Regions from separate parts of the Leptolyngbya sp. FACHB-671 genome, predicted to be linked through region 1. Evidence: predicted binding sites of a transcription regulator. Region 1 holds the regulator's gene; each other region holds the start of a gene.

Region 1 (6,050 bases):
AATTTCCATAGAATGAGGCTCGTTTTGACGAAAGTTGCTGTAATAGGGAAGAGTGGAAAAGGCGATCGATAAGCCAGCCATACTAAAATCAAGACATTGCTTGCAACAGTAAGACAGGGCTGTTGCTCAACTGGCAATCAGAGCCAAAATTGCTTGCAAGGGACATAATCCTGTCCGACTTCTAAAGGAAGTATTCTATTTAACTCATGTTTGGCTACTTCGGATTAATGTAAGTCCAATGGCTTGCGAAAGGTGGTGATATCTTGTTAAGAAAGAACGACTTGGAGCGTTGCTATCGAGTGCTAGACCTGGAGCCTGGAGCCTCACTGGAAGAAGTGAACCAGGCTTACAAGGATTTGGTTTTTATCTGGCATCCCGATCGCATTCCGCAAGACAACCCACGTTTGCTGCAAAAGGCACAGGAAAAGCTGAAGGAAATTAACCAGGCGCGCGATCGGTTGCGATCGCACCACAGTACCCAATCCAGTCAATCCAAATCGTCCAGCTCGTCCAATTCATCTCAAACCACCCAGACGCAAGCTCGACGCGAACCTATCCATCCTCGCTATTACTACCAGCCACCGCCCCGACCTTACTATCAGCCGCCCCCAACCAGTTCCCAATCCAATAACCAGACTGCTTCTAACAACCAGACTGCTTCTACTTATAGACAAGATGCTTACCAGCAGCCTCGCGACCAGCAGCCCGCTTCTGAGTCGCAGCAGTCTCGTCACAGTCCATCCCGAACTAATCAGTCAACCTATCGTCAGTCTCAGTCATCCCCAACTCACTCCCAAGCTCAGCCTCCTAGCTCAGCGCAAGCTCATTCGTCTTCGGCTCACCACACCTATCAGCCCGCTCCACGTCAGCCCAAACCACAGGCTCCTGACCTGAGTGGGTCAAACCTGAGTGGGTCAGACCTGCGAGAAAAAGACTTGTCCGGTAGAAACTTGAGCAACTCCGACCTGAGCGGGGCTAACCTAACCGACGCATTTCTACACAATGTCAACTTAAACGGTGCGAATCTCCAGAAAGCAAACCTGTTTCGAGCGAATCTACTTCAGGCTGATTTGAGTAACGCTGATTTGAGAGAGGCGAATTTGATTGGGGCTGATTTGAGTGGCGCTGACTTGAGTGGCGCTGATTTAAGTGGTGCTCGAATTGGATTTAGCGATCGCATCATGGTCAAAATGACAGGGGCAATCTTGACTGGGACTCGGATGCCCGATGGCAGTTTGTATGGCACGAAGAACGGGGGATGAAGGGAAGACAACGTGCTAAGTTTGTATGCATAACTATATACAACTTAGAACTGTTTTAAGTTAACCCGATGACTGCTCAAGCTTCGAATCTACCGCTCGCCCACATCAGCGTTGAGGAATTAGCTGAGCGCTTGGCTGCTGGCGATCGCCTGCAACTGATTGACGTCAGAGAGCCTGAAGAACTGGCGATCGCTAGTCTAGACTCGTTTCACAGCCTGCCGCTGAGCCAGTTTGCTCAGTGGTCAGGGCAGGTTCAGACGCAATTTTACCCTCACGCAGAAACCGTCGTCATGTGTCACCACGGGGTGCGCTCTGCCCAGATGTGTCACTGGTTGCTCAATCAAGGCTTTACCCATGTCAAAAACTTGACGGGTGGCATTGATGCTTACTCAACCGCTGTTGATCCAACTGTTCCTCGTTATTAACCTTACGGTTTAACCCGATTTAACCCTGTTCTCCCTGCGCTGCTCGGCTCGGTATTAGCCCCTACCAACTAGGCAACGACAGGTCAGCTAAATTACGATCAGTAAACAGCACTTTAGCTCTGGCTCAAATGTCAATACAACTCAAGCTTAGCGATCGCCAGCAGCAAGTTCTCTGGGCAACGGTGCGTCACTACATCGCTACTGCTAAGCCCGTCGGCTCTGAAGCGCTGGTGGAAGGATTTAATCCCAGGGTCAGCCCCGCTACGATTCGCAACGCAATGGGCTACCTGGAAAAGGCAGGCTTGCTCTATCAGCCTCACACCTCAGCAGGACGAGTTCCCTCTGACTCTGGCTATCGCATCTATGTCGATCAGCTAATTACGCCCTCAGAAGCGCTGGCTCGTCGAGCCGACCAAATGCTCTCAGACCAATTGAACTGGGACAATTGCAGCTTTGAGGCACTGATGCGCGGTGCGGCTCAAATTCTCTCAACTTTGAGTGGCTACATTGCGCTAATCACCATGCCCCAAGCCAGCACGGTGCAGCTGCGTCACCTGCAACTGGTGCAAATTGACCCCGGACGGGTGATGCTGATTGTGGTGCTAGATTCCTACGAAACTCAATCCACATTGGTCAACTTGCCCAAACTGAGCAGCGATACGCAGCCCGACGCCGAACTGCTCGACCGGGAACTGCAAATTCTCTCCAATTTCCTCAATAGCCATCTACGGGGGCGATCGCTCAGTGAGATCTCCACACTGGACTGGAGCGACCTTGGACGAGAATTTGAGCGCTACGCGGACCTGTTGCGCGTATCTCTTCAAGAATTAGCAAGCCGCAGTCAGGTGCCCGTTTCTACCCAAATTTTGATTAGCGGCGTTGCTGAAGTGTTGCGCCGTCAGCCAGAGTTTTCAGAGTTACAGCAAGTTCAAACGATCATTCAACTTTTAGAAGAAGAGCAAGACCAGCTTTGGTCGCTAATCTGCGAGTCTACTGAACCTGAAAACCCTGGCAAGCGAGTCACCGTTAGAATCGGCTCTGAAAATCCGCTGGAGCCGATTCGCACATGCACCCTGGTTTCTGCAACCTATCAACGGGGAAATACCCAGGTTGGCAGCGTGGGAATGTTAGGGCCAACGCGAATGGTGTACGAAAATGCGATCGCCCTCGTCGAAGCTACCGCCGATTACCTTTCGGAAGCTCTTAGCCAGTCTGGACAATAAAGTCTAGACAAATAAAAACAACTGCCTCACTGTTAAGTATCCGTACCGCCAAAAGTAATCAAGCGGCTATCTCCCGCAAATCGATGCGCCCCATGTTCGCCAACAACGGCAGGAAACCGTCCTGCCCGCAGAATCACCTGGATTGATTCCAAATCCCAGTTGTCTGCTGTTTCTGTGCCTTTCTCCTGAGAAACATGCTGCAATTGGAAAAACTCCACCTGATTAGGGTCTGTCAATTCAGGAACCTCCACTTGAGTAATGGTCTCCGAACCTCCCCCCAATCCTCCAACCAGTCTCGTAAACTCTTTGACCGGCGAATTTTGCAGTTTGACGTAAAAGTTTGCGTGGCTGCCGCTGCGTAGATCATCCCCACCTGTCTTAATAGTGACATCCAAAGTTGCCATAGCTTTACTTCTCCTGTTCTACGTTTTGTTGTTGCAAGTGTATTGAACAGGTCATAAAAAGCTGCCTCTATGAATAGGAATTGCAACTTTTTTTACCTGTCAAATTCACGTTTTTATCCTAAGCAAGCAAGCTAAATGGCAGCATTACCCTAGAGGGTACTGATAGCGTTTTAGTGGCGATGTTCTAGCGACAGTGTTCTAGCCCATTTCAACCTGATGATTCGTGGTTTCCGTTAATGCAGAGTTAGCCTTTGTATCCCGTCAATATCACTGATCTAATCTTTCAGGGAGGCATTGTCGATGGCGTGGAAATCCGACCACATTTTGGCAGAACCGGGACTGCGGCTGGCATCTGAAGAGAAGGCAGACATCTTAAGTCGAATGCCTCCTCCTGCTTCGATAGATGGTCAAATTTACGTAGATGGGGTATTTGAAGGGGGAGGTGTACGGGGAATCGCTTTCCTAGGTGCGTTGCGCTGCTGCGATGACTTGGGCTTTCGCTGGCGCAAACTGGCAGGCACTTCGGCTGGAGCAATTACAGCGGTACTGGTAGCGGCTAATTTTCAGATTGATGAGTTGGAACAAATTGTAGGCGGACTGAATTACATGGAGTTCCTAACTCAAAAGACAAGTTGGCTGATTCGGAATGGCAACCCGGCTGATGATTTGCGATCGCCCGTCCGTCTCATTCTTAACTTATTAATAGCCCGTCGCCTGGGAGAGTACAATTTCCTTAGCAATGAGAATTCTCTTAACCAAACTAATCACTCAAGCCAAAACAGAAAATGGGGCAAGGTCTAGCCTTGCCCCATTTTCTATCTCAACTAATGTGACTCTACTCTTCCCTCCAGGAAGAGTTTTCAAACGTGTCCCTACTGGAAGGAGGTAGGAAGCAGGTTCAAGTCCAACAATCGAGTTTAGAAGTAGATATTATCTGCTCTATTGCACAGGATTAGCAGCAGGAGGTGCCGGCTCAGATACTTCTGGCTGTGCTGGATCGGGCTGCACGGCTTCTGGTTGTGCTGCCTCTGGTTGTGCTATTTCTGGCTGCACAGCTTCTGGCTGCGTCGTGCTGGCTGGAGGAACAGCGGGTGCAGGTTCAGCAGCAGGTTGCTGAGGTGCAGGAGCTTGAGGCTGCGGTACAGGTACTATTTCACGAGTCCGCTCAATAATTCGCTCACGAACTTCTGTGTTGTTTGTCTCGGTTTCCTCTTGGGGTTCTACAGGTACGGGTACGGGCACAACCGGAGTTTGGCTCTGCTGATTGACAAAATACAGAGCACCTACGGTTAAGCCCAGAAGAGAAGTCAGCAGAATGCCAAGCAATAAACCTCGTGAAGCGCTATTGTCGTCTCTAACTCGCAAGTTCTCTTCGTATGCCTGACGCTCGACAACACGTCCCTGCGTATATCCATTCTGATAAGAGGCGGGAGAAGCGGTTCGGTTACCGTTGCCGATAGAAGGATTGGGGTTTACTATATCCTGATTTCCTAGCTCTACCTCGCGGTCGTTCAAGATGCGGCGACGGTCAGAGACTTGATTACCAGAAGTAGGATAAACCTGATGATGATCGTTTTGGATAGAGGTAGGGCGATCGCTCTGAATGCGAGTTCGATCGTTGTTATTTGAGTGAGTCATATTACACCAACAGAATTCAATCAAAAAGACATTTATATTAATCTGACCGTTCTCAATAGCCTTTAATTTACTATTGTTAAATCAAGGTCAAAGCTTCTTCTGGCAGAGCTTTAGAGCTATGAGAACTACATCAGGAGATGCACTTTTAACTGAGCAATGCAGACATCTATGAAAGGAGCGAACAAATACAAGTTAACAAGAACCATCCAGAAAGAACTCCTTCTGAGGAAATGGATGTTGTGATCTATCTTTGGACTGAATTCACCTCAAAAAGCAGCAAAAAATTATCCCATTTGAAAGAATGGCTTCCGTAAGATGGAGCGGTCTGCAATAGGGTATAAACATCAAGACCTCCAACTTCTTGAAGAAGTTGGAGGTCACAATAGGACTGCTACAAATAGGTTGAATTAGAATGCCCTTTAACGCAGCAAAGCGTCCCAAGTTGCGGGTCCAACTACTCCGTCTGACTCAAGCCCAGAATTACGCTGAGCAGCTCTGACTGCGTTCTGAGTTTCTGTGCCAAAAACGCCATCTACGGGGCCATTAAAAAATCCTGTGGCTCGTAGCCGTTCTTGTAGTTGAGTGACGGCTGGTCCGCGCATTCCCACTCTGAGGATAGGCAGATCTACGCTGGACTGAGCCGTTGCTTGAGCGCTGGAGTTGGCTGCTTGAGCAGATGTTCCGGCTTCCATATTGCCTGCACCAGCAGCAGGTGTAGGGTTAGGCGCTGTACTGGCTGTCTCGGTTGCGTTAGCCACGGCAGCCGATGGGGTCGCAGTCGGCTCAACGGAAGAAGGCGTTGGGAAAGCAAGGGTCGCAGCCGTTGTTTCAGCGGTATCAGGTGTAGCTGGACTACTTGCAGAAGGAGCGATCGCCCCAGTCGCAGAGGACATTCCGCTTACTGAAGGAGACGCAGGTAGCAATCGTTCCCATGTTCCGGGTCCAACAACCCCATCTGCGGTTAACCCTGCTGCTTGTTGAAAGGCGGTAACGGCGATCGCAGTACTCTCCTGATACACACCGTCCACTACGCCGCTATAGTAGCCCAAAAGCTTGAGCATTGCCTGCAACTCTGCAACCTGTGTACCCTGGCTACCC
Region 2 (6,050 bases), on a different contig from region 1:
TTCCAAAAACTAAGGCTACAGATGGAAGGGCACCCCGCTCAGCGGGGTGCCCTTCCATCTGTAGCCTCGTTTTAGAGAAACGTTGTAATGCCGTTTCTACATGAGCTTACTATTTTGAAGCGTGTCCCAATTACAGCCGTTTTCAGATGAGTCAGCCACATCGTAGGGACGAACGGCGGTTCGCCCTTACAAAAGATTGTGGTTTATTCAAGTGAAACCCGCTGTAAGCGAAGACACGCCTCAATATATGTTGGCTTATTTGAGAGGACGCAGCATTACATCATACCCATGCCACCCATGCCACCCATACCACCCATGCCACCCATGCCACCCATACCGCCCATGCCACCATCGGCAGGAGCCGCAGATTTAGGTTCTGGCTTTTCGACGACGAGCGCTTCAGTGGTGATTACCATGCCAGCAACGGAACCCGCATCTTGCAGAGCAGAACGTACCACCTTTGCGGGGTCGATGATTCCGGCTGCAACTAGGTCTTCAAATTCGCCCGTCAGAGCATTGTAGCCAACGTTGAAATCCAAATCACGGACCTTCTCAACAATTACGGAACCTTCGGCTCCAGCATTGTCTGCAATTTGACGCAGTGGGGCTTCCAGGGCTTTGATTACAATGTCTGCCCCGATCCTTTCTTCAACGTTCAAGCTGTTCCTGAAGTCCTGCTGCACTTTCTGAGCCAGGTGAATCAGGGTTGTGCCACCACCCGGAACGATGCCTTCTTCAACGGCTGCTTTGGTTGCGTTGAGCGCGTCTTCGATTCGCAGTTTGCGATCTTTAAGTTCAGTTTCTGTAGCAGCCCCAACTTTGATTACCGCAACGCCACCAGACAGTTTTGCCAACCGCTCTTGCAGCTTTTCTTTGTCATAGTCAGATTCAGTGCGACCCAGTTCCTGGCGAATTTGAGCGATGCGCTTGTCTAGATCAGCTTTATTAGCAGCTTCAGCGACGATCGTAGTGCTGTCTTTGGTAATCGTCAGCTTACGAGCAGTTCCCAACATGTCAAGGCTGGCAGTGTCGAGGCTCAAGCCGATTTCCTCGGAGATCATTTGTCCACCGGTGAGGACGGCAATGTCTTGCAGCATGGCTTTGCGACGTTCGCCAAAACCAGGTGCTTTGATCGCGACAGCGTTCAGTACTCCACGCAAACGGTTGACGACTAGCGTTGCCAGAGCTTCACCATCTACGTCTTCTGCAATGATCAGCAGGGGTTGACCAGAACGAGCAATTTTTTCAAGGACGGGCACCAGGTCTTGAATGGTGCTGATTTTCTTGTCAGTGAGCAGAATCCGAGCGTTTTCAAGCTCGCAGATCATCCGCTCACTATCGGTTACGAAGTAGGGTGAGATGTAACCCCGATCGATCTGCATCCCTTCAACTGTTTCCAGTTCGGTTGCTAGAGATTTAGATTCTTCGACGGTAATTACGCCATCTCTGCCGACTTTATCCATTGCTTCGGAAATCATCGCGCCGACTTCTTCATCACTGCCCGCAGATACGGCAGCAACCTGGGCGATCGCATTTCCTTCAATGGGCTTGGCAATTGCCTCAATTTCTCTGACAATCTGGGCGATCGTTTTCTCGATGCCGCGTCGCAAGCTAACCGGGTTTGTTCCTGCTGCAACGTTCTTCAAGCCTTCCCGAATCATTGCCTGAGCTAGAACAGTGGCGGTGGTTGTACCATCTCCTGCCAAATCCTTAGTTTTAGAGGCAACTTCGCGAATCAGTTGAGCGCCCGTGTTTTCTAGCGGATCTTCTAATTCAATTTCCTTGGCGATCGTGATGCCGTCGTTGACAATCTGGGGTGCGCCATACTTCTTCTCTAGCACGACGTTTCGACCTTTAGGTCCAAGCGTGATTCGCACCGCGTCAGCAAGGGCATTTACGCCTCGTTCTAGCGCTTGCCGAGATTCTTCATCAAATACAACAAATTTTGCCATTGCCTGTCTCTCAGTCTCTCTATCTGAGTTCTCCTTCCAGAATTTAGCACTCTCTGATGGGGATTGCTAACGATCAGTTTCTCTCAAACAATGGCGGAATTCACGACTTGCCAAGGAAGGCTCGTTATCTATCGCTGCCAAACTTGAACTGTTGAGCCAGCGACCGCAATAAATCGCTGTCCATCAGCAGTGAAGTGAAAGGAAACACCTGAATAGAGATTGGGAAAAGCTTGCTGACGCTCTCCAGTCGCAATGTTGAATAGCCCGACGCTGTAGGGTGAGAGGTCGTAGGAAGGAGTATTTTCAACCGATGAAATTAAGGCATCGGCAGCAAGAGTTTGACCATCAGGGCTGAACAGGAGGCGATCGCCAAACGGCGGCGGTGCGGTAGTTAGTCCTTGATTGATCGGCATTGTGCGTTCCAGCTGTAGCGATCGCATACTCCAAAGTTTTACTGTGCCGTCTTCGCTCCAGCTTGCTAGAGTTCTTCCATCCGGGCTAAAGGTTAACGAGCGGATACCACCTATGTGTCCGGTGAGAGTTACGACTCGTGAACCAGTTCGGGCATTCCACAGTTTGATGGTGTTATCAGGGTCAACAGTAGCGATGATTTGCGTTAACCCAGAGGCAAGCCGAATTCCGGTCGGGTGAAAGGCAAAGGGGATGCGCCCACCGTTATCCGTGTCGGTTCTGCTTTGAGACAACTGGCGAATCGGTTGTCCATCTATATTCCACAGTTGCAGAGCGTTACTGTCATGGAGAACGCTGACGAGGCTTTGTCCATCTGGGCTAAAAGCAACCGTTTGAATTTTGTCTTGTCCGGGTTGCATTCCCAAGCTGAGGGTGCGGCGCACTTCACCAGTGTTAAGGTTCCACAATTTCACAGTCAGGTCAGAACTGCCGCTGGCAAGGGTTTGACCGTCGGGGCTAATGGCGATCGCATGAACCGCATACTGATGTCCGCTCAACGTGCGAATTGCCTCACCCGTTCTGGCATTCCATAGCTTTACAGTGCGATCGGACATACCTGCCGCAACAGTTTCGCCATCGGGTGTGAAGGCGATCGCGTGAACCACATCTCCCATCAAATGAATATTGACCAGTGAACCTGGTTCTTGAATGTCGCCATTGGGAGAAACCCATTCATCAGCGGTGCCCTGCACCAGTGTGGCTGTCTTCTCTCCCGTTTGCAGATTCCATAGTGTCAGGGTGCTACTGGGATCATTGCTACAGGAGCGCTCCCGGCTAATGCTGCTGACCGCAAGCGTCTGACTATTAGGACTAACAGCCATTGTCTTGGGATAAACCGGACACACGGTACCGGGATAAACCTGTGCTAGGTCAATTTCATAGCTCAGTTGGGCGTTTCCCCAGGCTTCTGGTTGATTCGCCTGGACTACGTTGGTCGTCCGGGTAGGCTGAGGTACACCGTGCGGCTGAAGGGTTAGCGCTGAAGCGGGAATTGCAGCAAGCAGGGCAAGAGAGGTGAAAGAAGCGATCGCAAAACGCATAAATCAGTAGCCGTAGCAAATAATAACCATGACATTTGGACAGAGATGCATCCGAAGCGCAGTCCCTCATCCAATCATGGCGAGAAGTTGTGCGATCGCTCCTTTGAATATGGCAGAACCACAACTGGCATGACGAGCGGCGATGCTTATTTCAATCCCCAAGATGCGATCGCCAAACATCCCCAACCGATTAGAAAGGCAACGCCTCCTAAAGGTGTAATTGCCCCCAACCATTTAATTCCAGAAAGGCTCAAGGCGTAAAGGCTACCTGAAAAAATTGCGACTCCAACGACGAAAGCGATCCCCGATGCGGTTAAAAGAGATTGATTTGTCTCAGCCCGCAGCAGCAACAGCGTCACGAATAGCAACGCCAGCGCATGATACATCTGGTAACGTGCCCCAGTTTCAAAGATTTCTAGGGCGCGATCGCTCAGCTTTTCTTTTAGTGCATGAGAAGCAAAAGCCCCAGCCGCAACTGAGGTGCCACCAAAAATGGAGGCGATCGCCAAAAAAATTTGACTCATGATTGCCCAATAGCTCCAAAAACTGCAATAGGATGATGAATCTGGTTTAGGAATGAATTAGTTTGGAGCGATCGCCCCACCATGATTGATCATGATCGCTTATTCAAAGAATTGCTCTCTACTTTCTTTGTGGAATTCATTGACCTGTTTCTGCCGGAGGTCAGCGCTTACTTGGAGCCAAATTCTCTGACTTTCTTAAATACAGAAGTGTTCACTGATGTGACGGAGGGCGATCGCCACGAAGCTGACCTGCTCGTCCAAGCCAACTTTAGAGGAGAAGACTCCTGTTTTCTAATTCACACTGAGCATCAGTCTTACGCTGAATCAAACTTCGGGCAGCGAATGTTCAACTATTTTGCGAGGCTCTATCAGAAATATCGCTTGCCCATTTACCCAATTGTCGTCTTTTCGTTTGATGAACCGTACCGGGCAGAGGGCGATCGCTTTGAAGTCACATTCCCCAACAAACTGGTGTTGCAGTTCAACTACGAAGTCATTCAACTTAATCGCTTGAACCGGCGCGACTTCGTTCGCCAGCCTAATCCTGTTGCTAGTGCGCTCATGGCAAAAATGAGAATCCCTCAAGCAGAACGCCCCAAAGTTAAGCTCGAATGTCTGCGTTTGCTGGCAACCCTGCGCTTAGATCCAGCCCGAATGCAGCTAATCTCTGGCTTCATTGATGTTTATCTACGTCTGAACCCTTCAGAACAGCAGCAGTTTCAGAACGAGCTTGATAGGATTAACCCAAGACAGCAGCGGGAGGAAGTTATGGAAATCGTTACCAGCTGGATGCAAGAAGGAATAGAGCGAGGACTGGAGCAAGGACTGGAGCAAGGACGGCAAGAAGGGGAGATAGCTGTAATTAGCCGTCTACTGTCCCGTAAGTTTGGGGCTGTGGATGCTGAATTGCAGGAACGTTTGCGTCAGCTTTCGATCGCTCAACTAGAAGATCTGGCAGAAGCCCTTTTAGATTTCTCCACTAAAGCTGACTTGATGGATTGGTTGAATCGCCGCTCCTGAGCCTGTGCAGGATTCACCAGTGCAAACAGAATGGGTTCGTTAATTGGGCGATCGCTAGAATAATCAAGAGTGAATGCTTCACCTTTAGCGATTTTCCCGATATCCACACAACTTTAGCGTTTCAAAGTTATGCATATCTTGTGGCTTACAGTTATCGGATTATTTCCCGTGTTAGGACTGTTTTATCTCTATAAAGACGTTCGCAAAGTTCGCAACTGGAAACATGACCCAGCAGGAACGTTTGCTGAAGCGACCTCTGCAGGATGGGAGCCACTTGATGGAGTTGGGACTGAACAGGCTTGCCATAGTGGTTCTGTGCTTGGCGCAACGGGTATTTGCGACGCTGTTCACGGAATAGATTTTGGGCACATTTTTCACCACTAGTCCATCACCATGCCGCCATCCACGTTCATGGTTTGCCCAGTGATATAGGCAGCGGCGGGATCAGCAGCCAGGAAACGCACTAGTCCGGCAACCTCCTCTGGTTTGCCATAGCGACCCAGGGGAATATATTTAAGAATTTCCTCAGCCTTAACATCCTGAGTCATGTCGGTTTCAATGAAGCCGGGAGCAACCACGTTGACCGTAATGCCTCGGCTGGATAGCTCCTTTGCAACGGTTTTGGAAAAGCCAATCACCCCTGCTTTAGCGGCTGCGTAGTTTGCCTGTCCCGGATTGCCCATCAAACCTGATACAGAAGAAATCTGCACAATCCGACCTGACTTTTGCTTCAGCATAATTTTGCTGACTGCTCTGGTGCAGAGAAAAACGCCGGTCAGGTTGAGGTTGATCACAGCTTGCCAGTCTTCGGGCTTCATTCGCAGCAGCAGCGTGTCGCGAGTGATTCCGGCATTGTTCACCAATACGTCGATTCGCCCCCATTTTTCCATGACGGCATTGACCAGAGTATCAACCTGGTCGGCTTGGGAGACATCGGCTTGCAGAGCGATCGCCCCTCCTCCCATTCCCGTAATTTCTGCAACGACCTCATCGGCAGCTTTGCTTGAGTTCGCATAATTCACTGCTACATTAGCTCCTTCTGC
Region 3 (6,050 bases), on a different contig from region 1:
GTTTGCTGGAGCGGGAATGCTGGGAAAGTCAAAGCGAGAGTAGGTACCCGGAACTTCAGGTTGGTTGAAGATCATGGTGTGCTCTTTCCACTGCAACCGATCTTCAATGTTCAGTTCCTTGAACAACTGAAGCATGTTGGGGTACGCCCCAAAGAAGATGTGCAGCCCGGTTTCATACCAGTCACCATCTTCGTCTTTCCAGGCAGCGACTTTACCACCTAATACGTCCCGGCTCTCCAGCACGATGGGCGTGTGTCCGGTATCGGTGAGATATTTTGCACAAGAAAGTCCTGCTAAGCCTGCTCCGGCGATCGCAACTCGCATGTAATGCTCTTACCCTTGGGTGTGCTTATGTACAATAGCTCTCATTATATGTTGCAAACCGTTACATTTTCGATCTTTAGAGCAATTCAACTCCCTCAGATCGCGTAAATTTGTACGGTTAGCACCTAGCCTCCGGCAGATTATCTCTAATTGCCTTCTAATTTTTCCTTGGAATCAGCCCAGTAGGCGCTATAAGTGATGACTTCTCGGCTGCCCTTCGTCTCTGTTGACCAGCGGTAGACGGCTGATTTGGGATCTACGCCAATTTCAATCAGCTTTGCGCCCATGTAATATTCCATCTGCTTTCGGGTCATCTCTTTGCTACCCTCAGACTGATTCTTTTCTACGGTGCGAGACAGGTGCGCCTGAGTGTGCTTCGCCATAACTTTGTAATTTCACTGCAATACCATTTTTAAGAATAATGGAGTTGTTGTCTGCTGTAATTTTTTGTCTGCTCCTGAGGTAACCAAGCGCTGGAGCATTCCAGCTGTAGTTTTGGGAGATTAACACGCCTCAAAAGATTAAGGTAGCTCGAAGCACAGAGCAAAACCCAACTCAACCTAAAGAAATTGTGAACAATAGAGCCAGGTCTATGGCAACGTTGGTTATTTTGTTAAGTTTTGGGGAATGTTCGGGTATTACTTAAACCAGAGGTGTATTTAGGTCAAGCTCAACCGTCCAAGAAGCGTTGGAATGGAGATATTCCACTGAAACTTCTTTTGAACTTAGGATTCAACTGCTGTGAAACTTGTTTTAGTTGCCCTATTTACAGCTTTCTATTTGTTAATGGCAATCCGTTTCTTTAAGGTCTGGTGGGTTTTCTTTAAGCGAGACACGGACTTGTCTTTAAACTGGACGTACATTTCCATCGCGGTATTGACTTTAGCAAGTGCATCCTGGCCAGTCGTCGTCCCTTTTGCGTACCTGGAGCTTTTGGCAAAAGTACAGCGGAATGCAGCAGAATTTGAGGTAGAGGCTTCCGAAACAGAAACTTCTGAATTAGAAGAAAAGGCAGAACCTAAAAATTTTGTTAGTCCAGTTGAACTGTAAAGGTTTCCCCTAAGGTGGAGATGCGATCGCCTTCTACCAATTTGCGTCCTCGCCGCGTTTCAACCGCTCCATTAACGCGCACTTCACCTCCTTGAATCAACAGCTTTGCTTCGCCTCCTGTTTGTGCAACACCGACGAGTTTCAAAAATTGATCCAGTTTGATTACAGTTGATTCTGTCGTCATATCGCTACTAAGAATTTCATCAAATTACACTTACAAAAGCTTCGCAACCCAAAATTCAAAACGGTAAAACTTCATGGTTGCCAATTTTCTACCGACTGAAGTTGGTTTGCTGACTGATCCTGCATCTGTTGCTCTAGCGCAGCAAATTGAGCGTCGGATCATTGGTGTGATCCAACATCCGCCAAAAACAACACCGTCCTGGCAGATTGCAACGGCTTGTGTTTGTCGAGGAACCGGAACGCCAATCGTTTTGCTGCATGGATTTGACAGTTCTCTACTGGAATTTCGCCGAGTTTTGCCCCTTTTAGCCGAACACCATCAAGTTTGGGCGATCGACCTACTAGGATTTGGCTTCACTGAACGAGTCAAAGGTGTGCCAATCAATCCGTCTTCAATCAAACGTCACTTGTACAGCTTTTGGCAAACTGCGATCGCCCAGCCCATCATTTTAATCGGTGCATCAATGGGAGGTGCAGTGGCAATTGATTTTATGCTCACCCATCCCCAATGTGTTAGCAAACTCGTACTAATCGACAGCATTGGATTTTCGGGCAGTTTCCCGCTAGGTCGGTTGCTGGTTGCGCCGCTAGATTGGTTCGCTGTGGAATGGCTACGCTATCGCAAGCTTGCTGCTCTAAATGCAGTTTCAGCCTTGCCTAATGCAGATCCAGTGCTGATCGACACGATTCGCTGTTCGCTGCTACATCAGCAAATGCCAGGTTGGAATGAGGCGATCGCCAGTTTCACTCAAAGCGGCGGTTACAGCGATCTCACACCTAAAATTGCTCAAATTCATCACCCGACGCTAATTCTGTGGGGAGAGTCAGATGATGTGCTGGGTACGGGAGATGGGGAGAGGTTTAGAAGGGCGATCGCCCACAGCAATCTAGTTTGGATTCAAAACAGCGGTCACGTTCCACACCTGGAGCAACCAAAGGCTACAGTCAGGGAAATCTTAGCTTTTTTGTAGAGTTTAGAGGCGCAACATTCAGTCATGACTCTGGGTCTATTTCGGGGACATCTGCTGAATGCTACGCCCTTAAAGGAGCAGTAGCTCTCTACACTTCCTCCTTGCGTCTTAACGTAGAGCCTGCACCCAAAACACTCATTGCCAGCGAACCTAGCAGCGAAGCGGGCTCCGGTACGGAAGCGGCTGGTTCAACCTCGTTGGCTTGAGCAACGTTGAGAAAGTGTAACTCCCAAGCATTTGTTCTAGAGTCGTCTGTACTGTCAATCCCACAAAAAGAACCTTGGCTGCAACCAAATGCTGTTGTTCATGGAAGTGACTTTAATAGATTGAAGGATAAGAAGTGGATATTTTCAGTAGAAATACTGCCTATGCGATCGCCTACGTAAATTTCGGTATAAGGGTAATTACTGAAAAATGATTGTCTGTTTGCAATCGCTGTTCCGTATTTCCACACTTAGGGTGTCAAAGGCAGCTTGAGCTAAGTCCAGTAAATTTGTTGATGTTGATTGAAAAAACACATTTATCCAGGTAGAAAATTTAGCTTTCAATGTTTACAAGTAACTCAAGATGAGCTATCGAAGGGTTTCCAGCAGAAGTAGCGAAAATTATGAAGTTAAAGATGTCTTTAAAGCTACGTAGGCAAATCTTTACTTCGCCCCTTCTAAAACACTCGATCTATGCTCAGTTCGGGAACCCGTACCGAAGAAATCGTTAAATTGAGTTGCGATCGCCTCTGTCGTTCGGTACATTAGCACTCAGGAGTTGAGAGTGCTAACTCTGGTTGCAGTTGGCTGTCAGCCATCGCTCAGTCTTCAGGCAAAATCTGTTCAATGCCTTGTTTATAGGGCTGTTGAGCTGTCCTGGACAGTTGAGTCGGAGCGCTAGCCGCTGAACCTTAATCCCCTTCATGAAGTTATTTATTGTCTGGAGAGCTTTGTATGGCAGCAGTATCCCTGAGCGTTTCTACCGTTAAACCACTAGGTGAGCGCGTTTTCGTCAAAGTAAGTGCGTCTGAGGAGAAAACCGCTGGCGGTATCCTTCTGCCTGATACCGCGAAGGAAAAGCCCCAGGTTGGAGAAATCGTTGCAGTTGGCCCCGGCAAGCGGAACGACGACGGTTCTCGTCAGGAACTAGAAGTCAAAGTTGGAGACAAAGTTCTCTATTCCAAGTATGCCGGAACTGACATCAAGCTAGGCACCGAAGAATTCGTACTGCTAGCTGAGAAAGACATCTTGGCGATTGTTGATTAATGAGTTCTTGAATGATGAGCTATGAGTTTTGAACCATTTCAGATTTATTTCGACTGAGAGTAGCTCAAAACTCAAAACTCAAAACTTTCCAAATCCACCTCCACAACTAAGAGTTCAAAGCTGAAGAAACTATGGCTAAGCGCATCATTTACAACGAAAACGCTCGTCGTGCCCTAGAAAAAGGAATCGATATTCTGGCTGAAGCAGTTGCTGTTACCCTCGGTCCAAAGGGACGCAACGTTGTCCTAGAGAAGAAGTTTGGCGCTCCTCAAATCGTTAATGATGGTGTCACCATCGCCAAGGAAATCGAGCTAGAAGACCACGTTGAGAACACGGGCGTTTCCCTGATTCGTCAGGCAGCCTCCAAGACCAATGACGCAGCTGGAGACGGTACCACTACTGCAACCGTGTTGGCTCATGCAATCGTTAAAGAAGGTCTGCGGAACGTGGCGGCTGGCGCTAACGCAATTTCTTTGAAGCGCGGTATCGATAAAGCGACTGCTTTCTTGGTTGAGAAGATTGCAGAACATGCTCGTCCGGTTGAAGATTCCAAGGCGATCGCTCAAGTTGGTTCTATCTCTGCTGGTAACGACGATGAAGTGGGTCAGATGATCGCTGACGCAATGGACAAAGTCGGAAAAGAGGGCGTAATTTCCCTGGAAGAAGGCAAGTCCATGACCACCGAACTGGAGGTTACAGAAGGGATGCGCTTCGATAAGGGCTACATCTCTCCCTACTTCGCAACTGACACCGAGCGGATGGAAGCAGTTCTGGATGAGCCTTTCATCCTGATCACTGACAAGAAAATTACCCTGGTACAAGACTTGGTGCCTGTGCTAGAGCAGGTTGCTCGTTCGGGTCGTCCTCTGCTGATTCTGGCTGAGGACATTGAAAAGGAAGCGCTGGCTACCCTGGTTGTAAACCGTCTGCGCGGTGTGCTGAATGTGGCTGCGGTGAAAGCTCCTGGATTTGGCGATCGCCGTAAAGCGATGCTGGAAGACATCGCCGTTCTCACCGGCGGTCAACTGATCACCGAAGATGCGGGTCTGAAGCTCGATAACACCAAGCTAGAGATGCTGGGTAAAGCCCGTCGCATCACCATCACCAAAGACACCACCACCATTGTGGCGGAAGGCAACGAAGCACCAGTCAAAGCTCGCGTTGAACAAATCCGCCGTCAAATGGAAGAAACCGAGTCTTCCTATGACAAAGAAAAGCTGCAAGAGCGTTTGGCTAAGCTGTCTGGTGGTGTAGCAGTCGTCAAAGTCGGTGCTGCAACCGAAACCGAAATGAAGGATCGCAAGCTGCGCCTGGAAGACGCAATCAACGCGACCAAAGCTGCGGTTGAGGAAGGCATCGTTCCTGGCGGTGGCACCACGCTGGCTCACCTCTCTCCTGAACTCGAAACCTGGGCCAACAGCAGCCTCAAAGATGAAGAGCTAATCGGCGCAAACATTGTGGCGCGTGCGCTGGCTGCTCCGCTGAAGCGGATTGCTGAAAACGCAGGTCAGAACGGTGCGGTGATTGCTGAGCGCGTTAAAGAGAAAGACTTCAACGTTGGCTACAACGCTGCTACCAATGAATTCGTTGACCTGTTTGAAGCTGGCATCGTTGACCCCGCGAAAGTGACCCGTTCTGCGCTGCAAAACGCGGCTTCGATCGCAGGCATGGTTCTAACCACCGAGTGCATTGTGGTTGACAAGCCCGAGCCCAAGGATGCTGCTCCCGCAGGTGGCGGCGGCATGGGTGGAGACTTCGACTACTAAGTTTCACTAAGTTAGCTAAAAAAGGAGGAAGGGCTAAGCCCTTCCTCCTTTTTTTGGATCTTTTAGGATGATTGCTGCTTTTGCTGTTGATAGATTTGCTTGAACAGGCTCTGCTGTTTTCTGTGATCCACAATTGGGTGCGGGTAGTTGCAGCGATCGCGCTCCTCGGCTGGGATTTCACCTGTCACTAAAAACTCAGTGTCAACGCTTCTTAACTCCGGTAGCCATTCGCGAATGTACTCGGCTTCTGGGTCAAACTTCTTAGCTTGACTGGCGGGGTTAAAAATTCGCAGTGGTTTGGGGTCCATGCCGCTGGAGGCACTCCACTGCCAGCCGCCGTTGTTGGCAGACAGGTCGGCATCATAGAGCCTTTGCATGAAGTATTTCTCGCCACGACGCAAATCAACCAGCAAATCTTTGGTCAGAAAACTGGCGACAATCATGCGGCAACGATTATGCATCCAGCCCAACTGATTCATCTGGCGCATCGCTGCATCGACAATCGG

The links. The regulator HrcA, encoded in region 1, represses chaperone genes, less so after heat shock. The targets are predictions, from matches to a motif close to ANTTAGCACTCNNNANTNNNGAGTGCTAANT.
Region 2: the regulator HrcA is predicted to act here: its motif matches at 1,994-2,024, upstream of groL (chaperonin GroEL).
Region 3: the regulator HrcA is predicted to act here: its motif matches at 3,275-3,305, upstream of groES (co-chaperone GroES).

Annotation. Positions count from the first base shown of each region.
Region 1 is NZ_JACJOV010000048.1:53,345-59,394, forward strand. It holds gene H6F93_RS03190 (pentapeptide repeat-containing protein) at 264-1,262, shown strand; gene H6F93_RS03195 (rhodanese-like domain-containing protein) at 1,331-1,687, shown strand; gene hrcA (heat-inducible transcriptional repressor HrcA) at 1,816-2,910, shown strand; gene H6F93_RS03205 (hypothetical protein) at 2,943-3,314, opposite strand; gene H6F93_RS03210 (patatin-like phospholipase family protein) at 3,615-4,115, shown strand; gene H6F93_RS03215 (hypothetical protein) at 4,254-4,952, opposite strand; gene H6F93_RS03220 (peptidoglycan-binding domain-containing protein) at 5,372-6,050, opposite strand, start outside.
Region 2 is NZ_JACJOV010000049.1:13,259-19,308, forward strand. It holds gene groL (chaperonin GroEL) at 276-1,952, opposite strand; gene H6F93_RS04135 (WD40 repeat domain-containing protein) at 2,081-3,463, opposite strand; gene H6F93_RS04140 (DUF423 domain-containing protein) at 3,610-3,987, opposite strand; gene H6F93_RS04145 (DUF4351 domain-containing protein) at 4,069-5,007, shown strand; gene H6F93_RS04150 (hypothetical protein) at 5,137-5,391, shown strand; gene fabG (3-oxoacyl-[acyl-carrier-protein] reductase) at 5,388-6,050, opposite strand, start outside.
Region 3 is NZ_JACJOV010000134.1:41,465-47,514, reverse strand. It holds gene pds (15-cis-phytoene desaturase) at 1-324, opposite strand, end outside; gene H6F93_RS20685 (hypothetical protein) at 471-707, opposite strand; gene H6F93_RS20680 (hypothetical protein) at 1,066-1,374, shown strand; gene H6F93_RS20675 (RNA-binding S4 domain-containing protein) at 1,355-1,558, opposite strand; gene H6F93_RS20670 (alpha/beta fold hydrolase) at 1,632-2,528, shown strand; gene H6F93_RS35880 (PEP-CTERM sorting domain-containing protein) at 2,617-2,793, opposite strand; gene groES (co-chaperone GroES) at 3,467-3,778, shown strand; gene groL (chaperonin GroEL) at 3,910-5,544, shown strand; gene H6F93_RS20650 (FAD-binding domain-containing protein) at 5,607-6,050, opposite strand, start outside.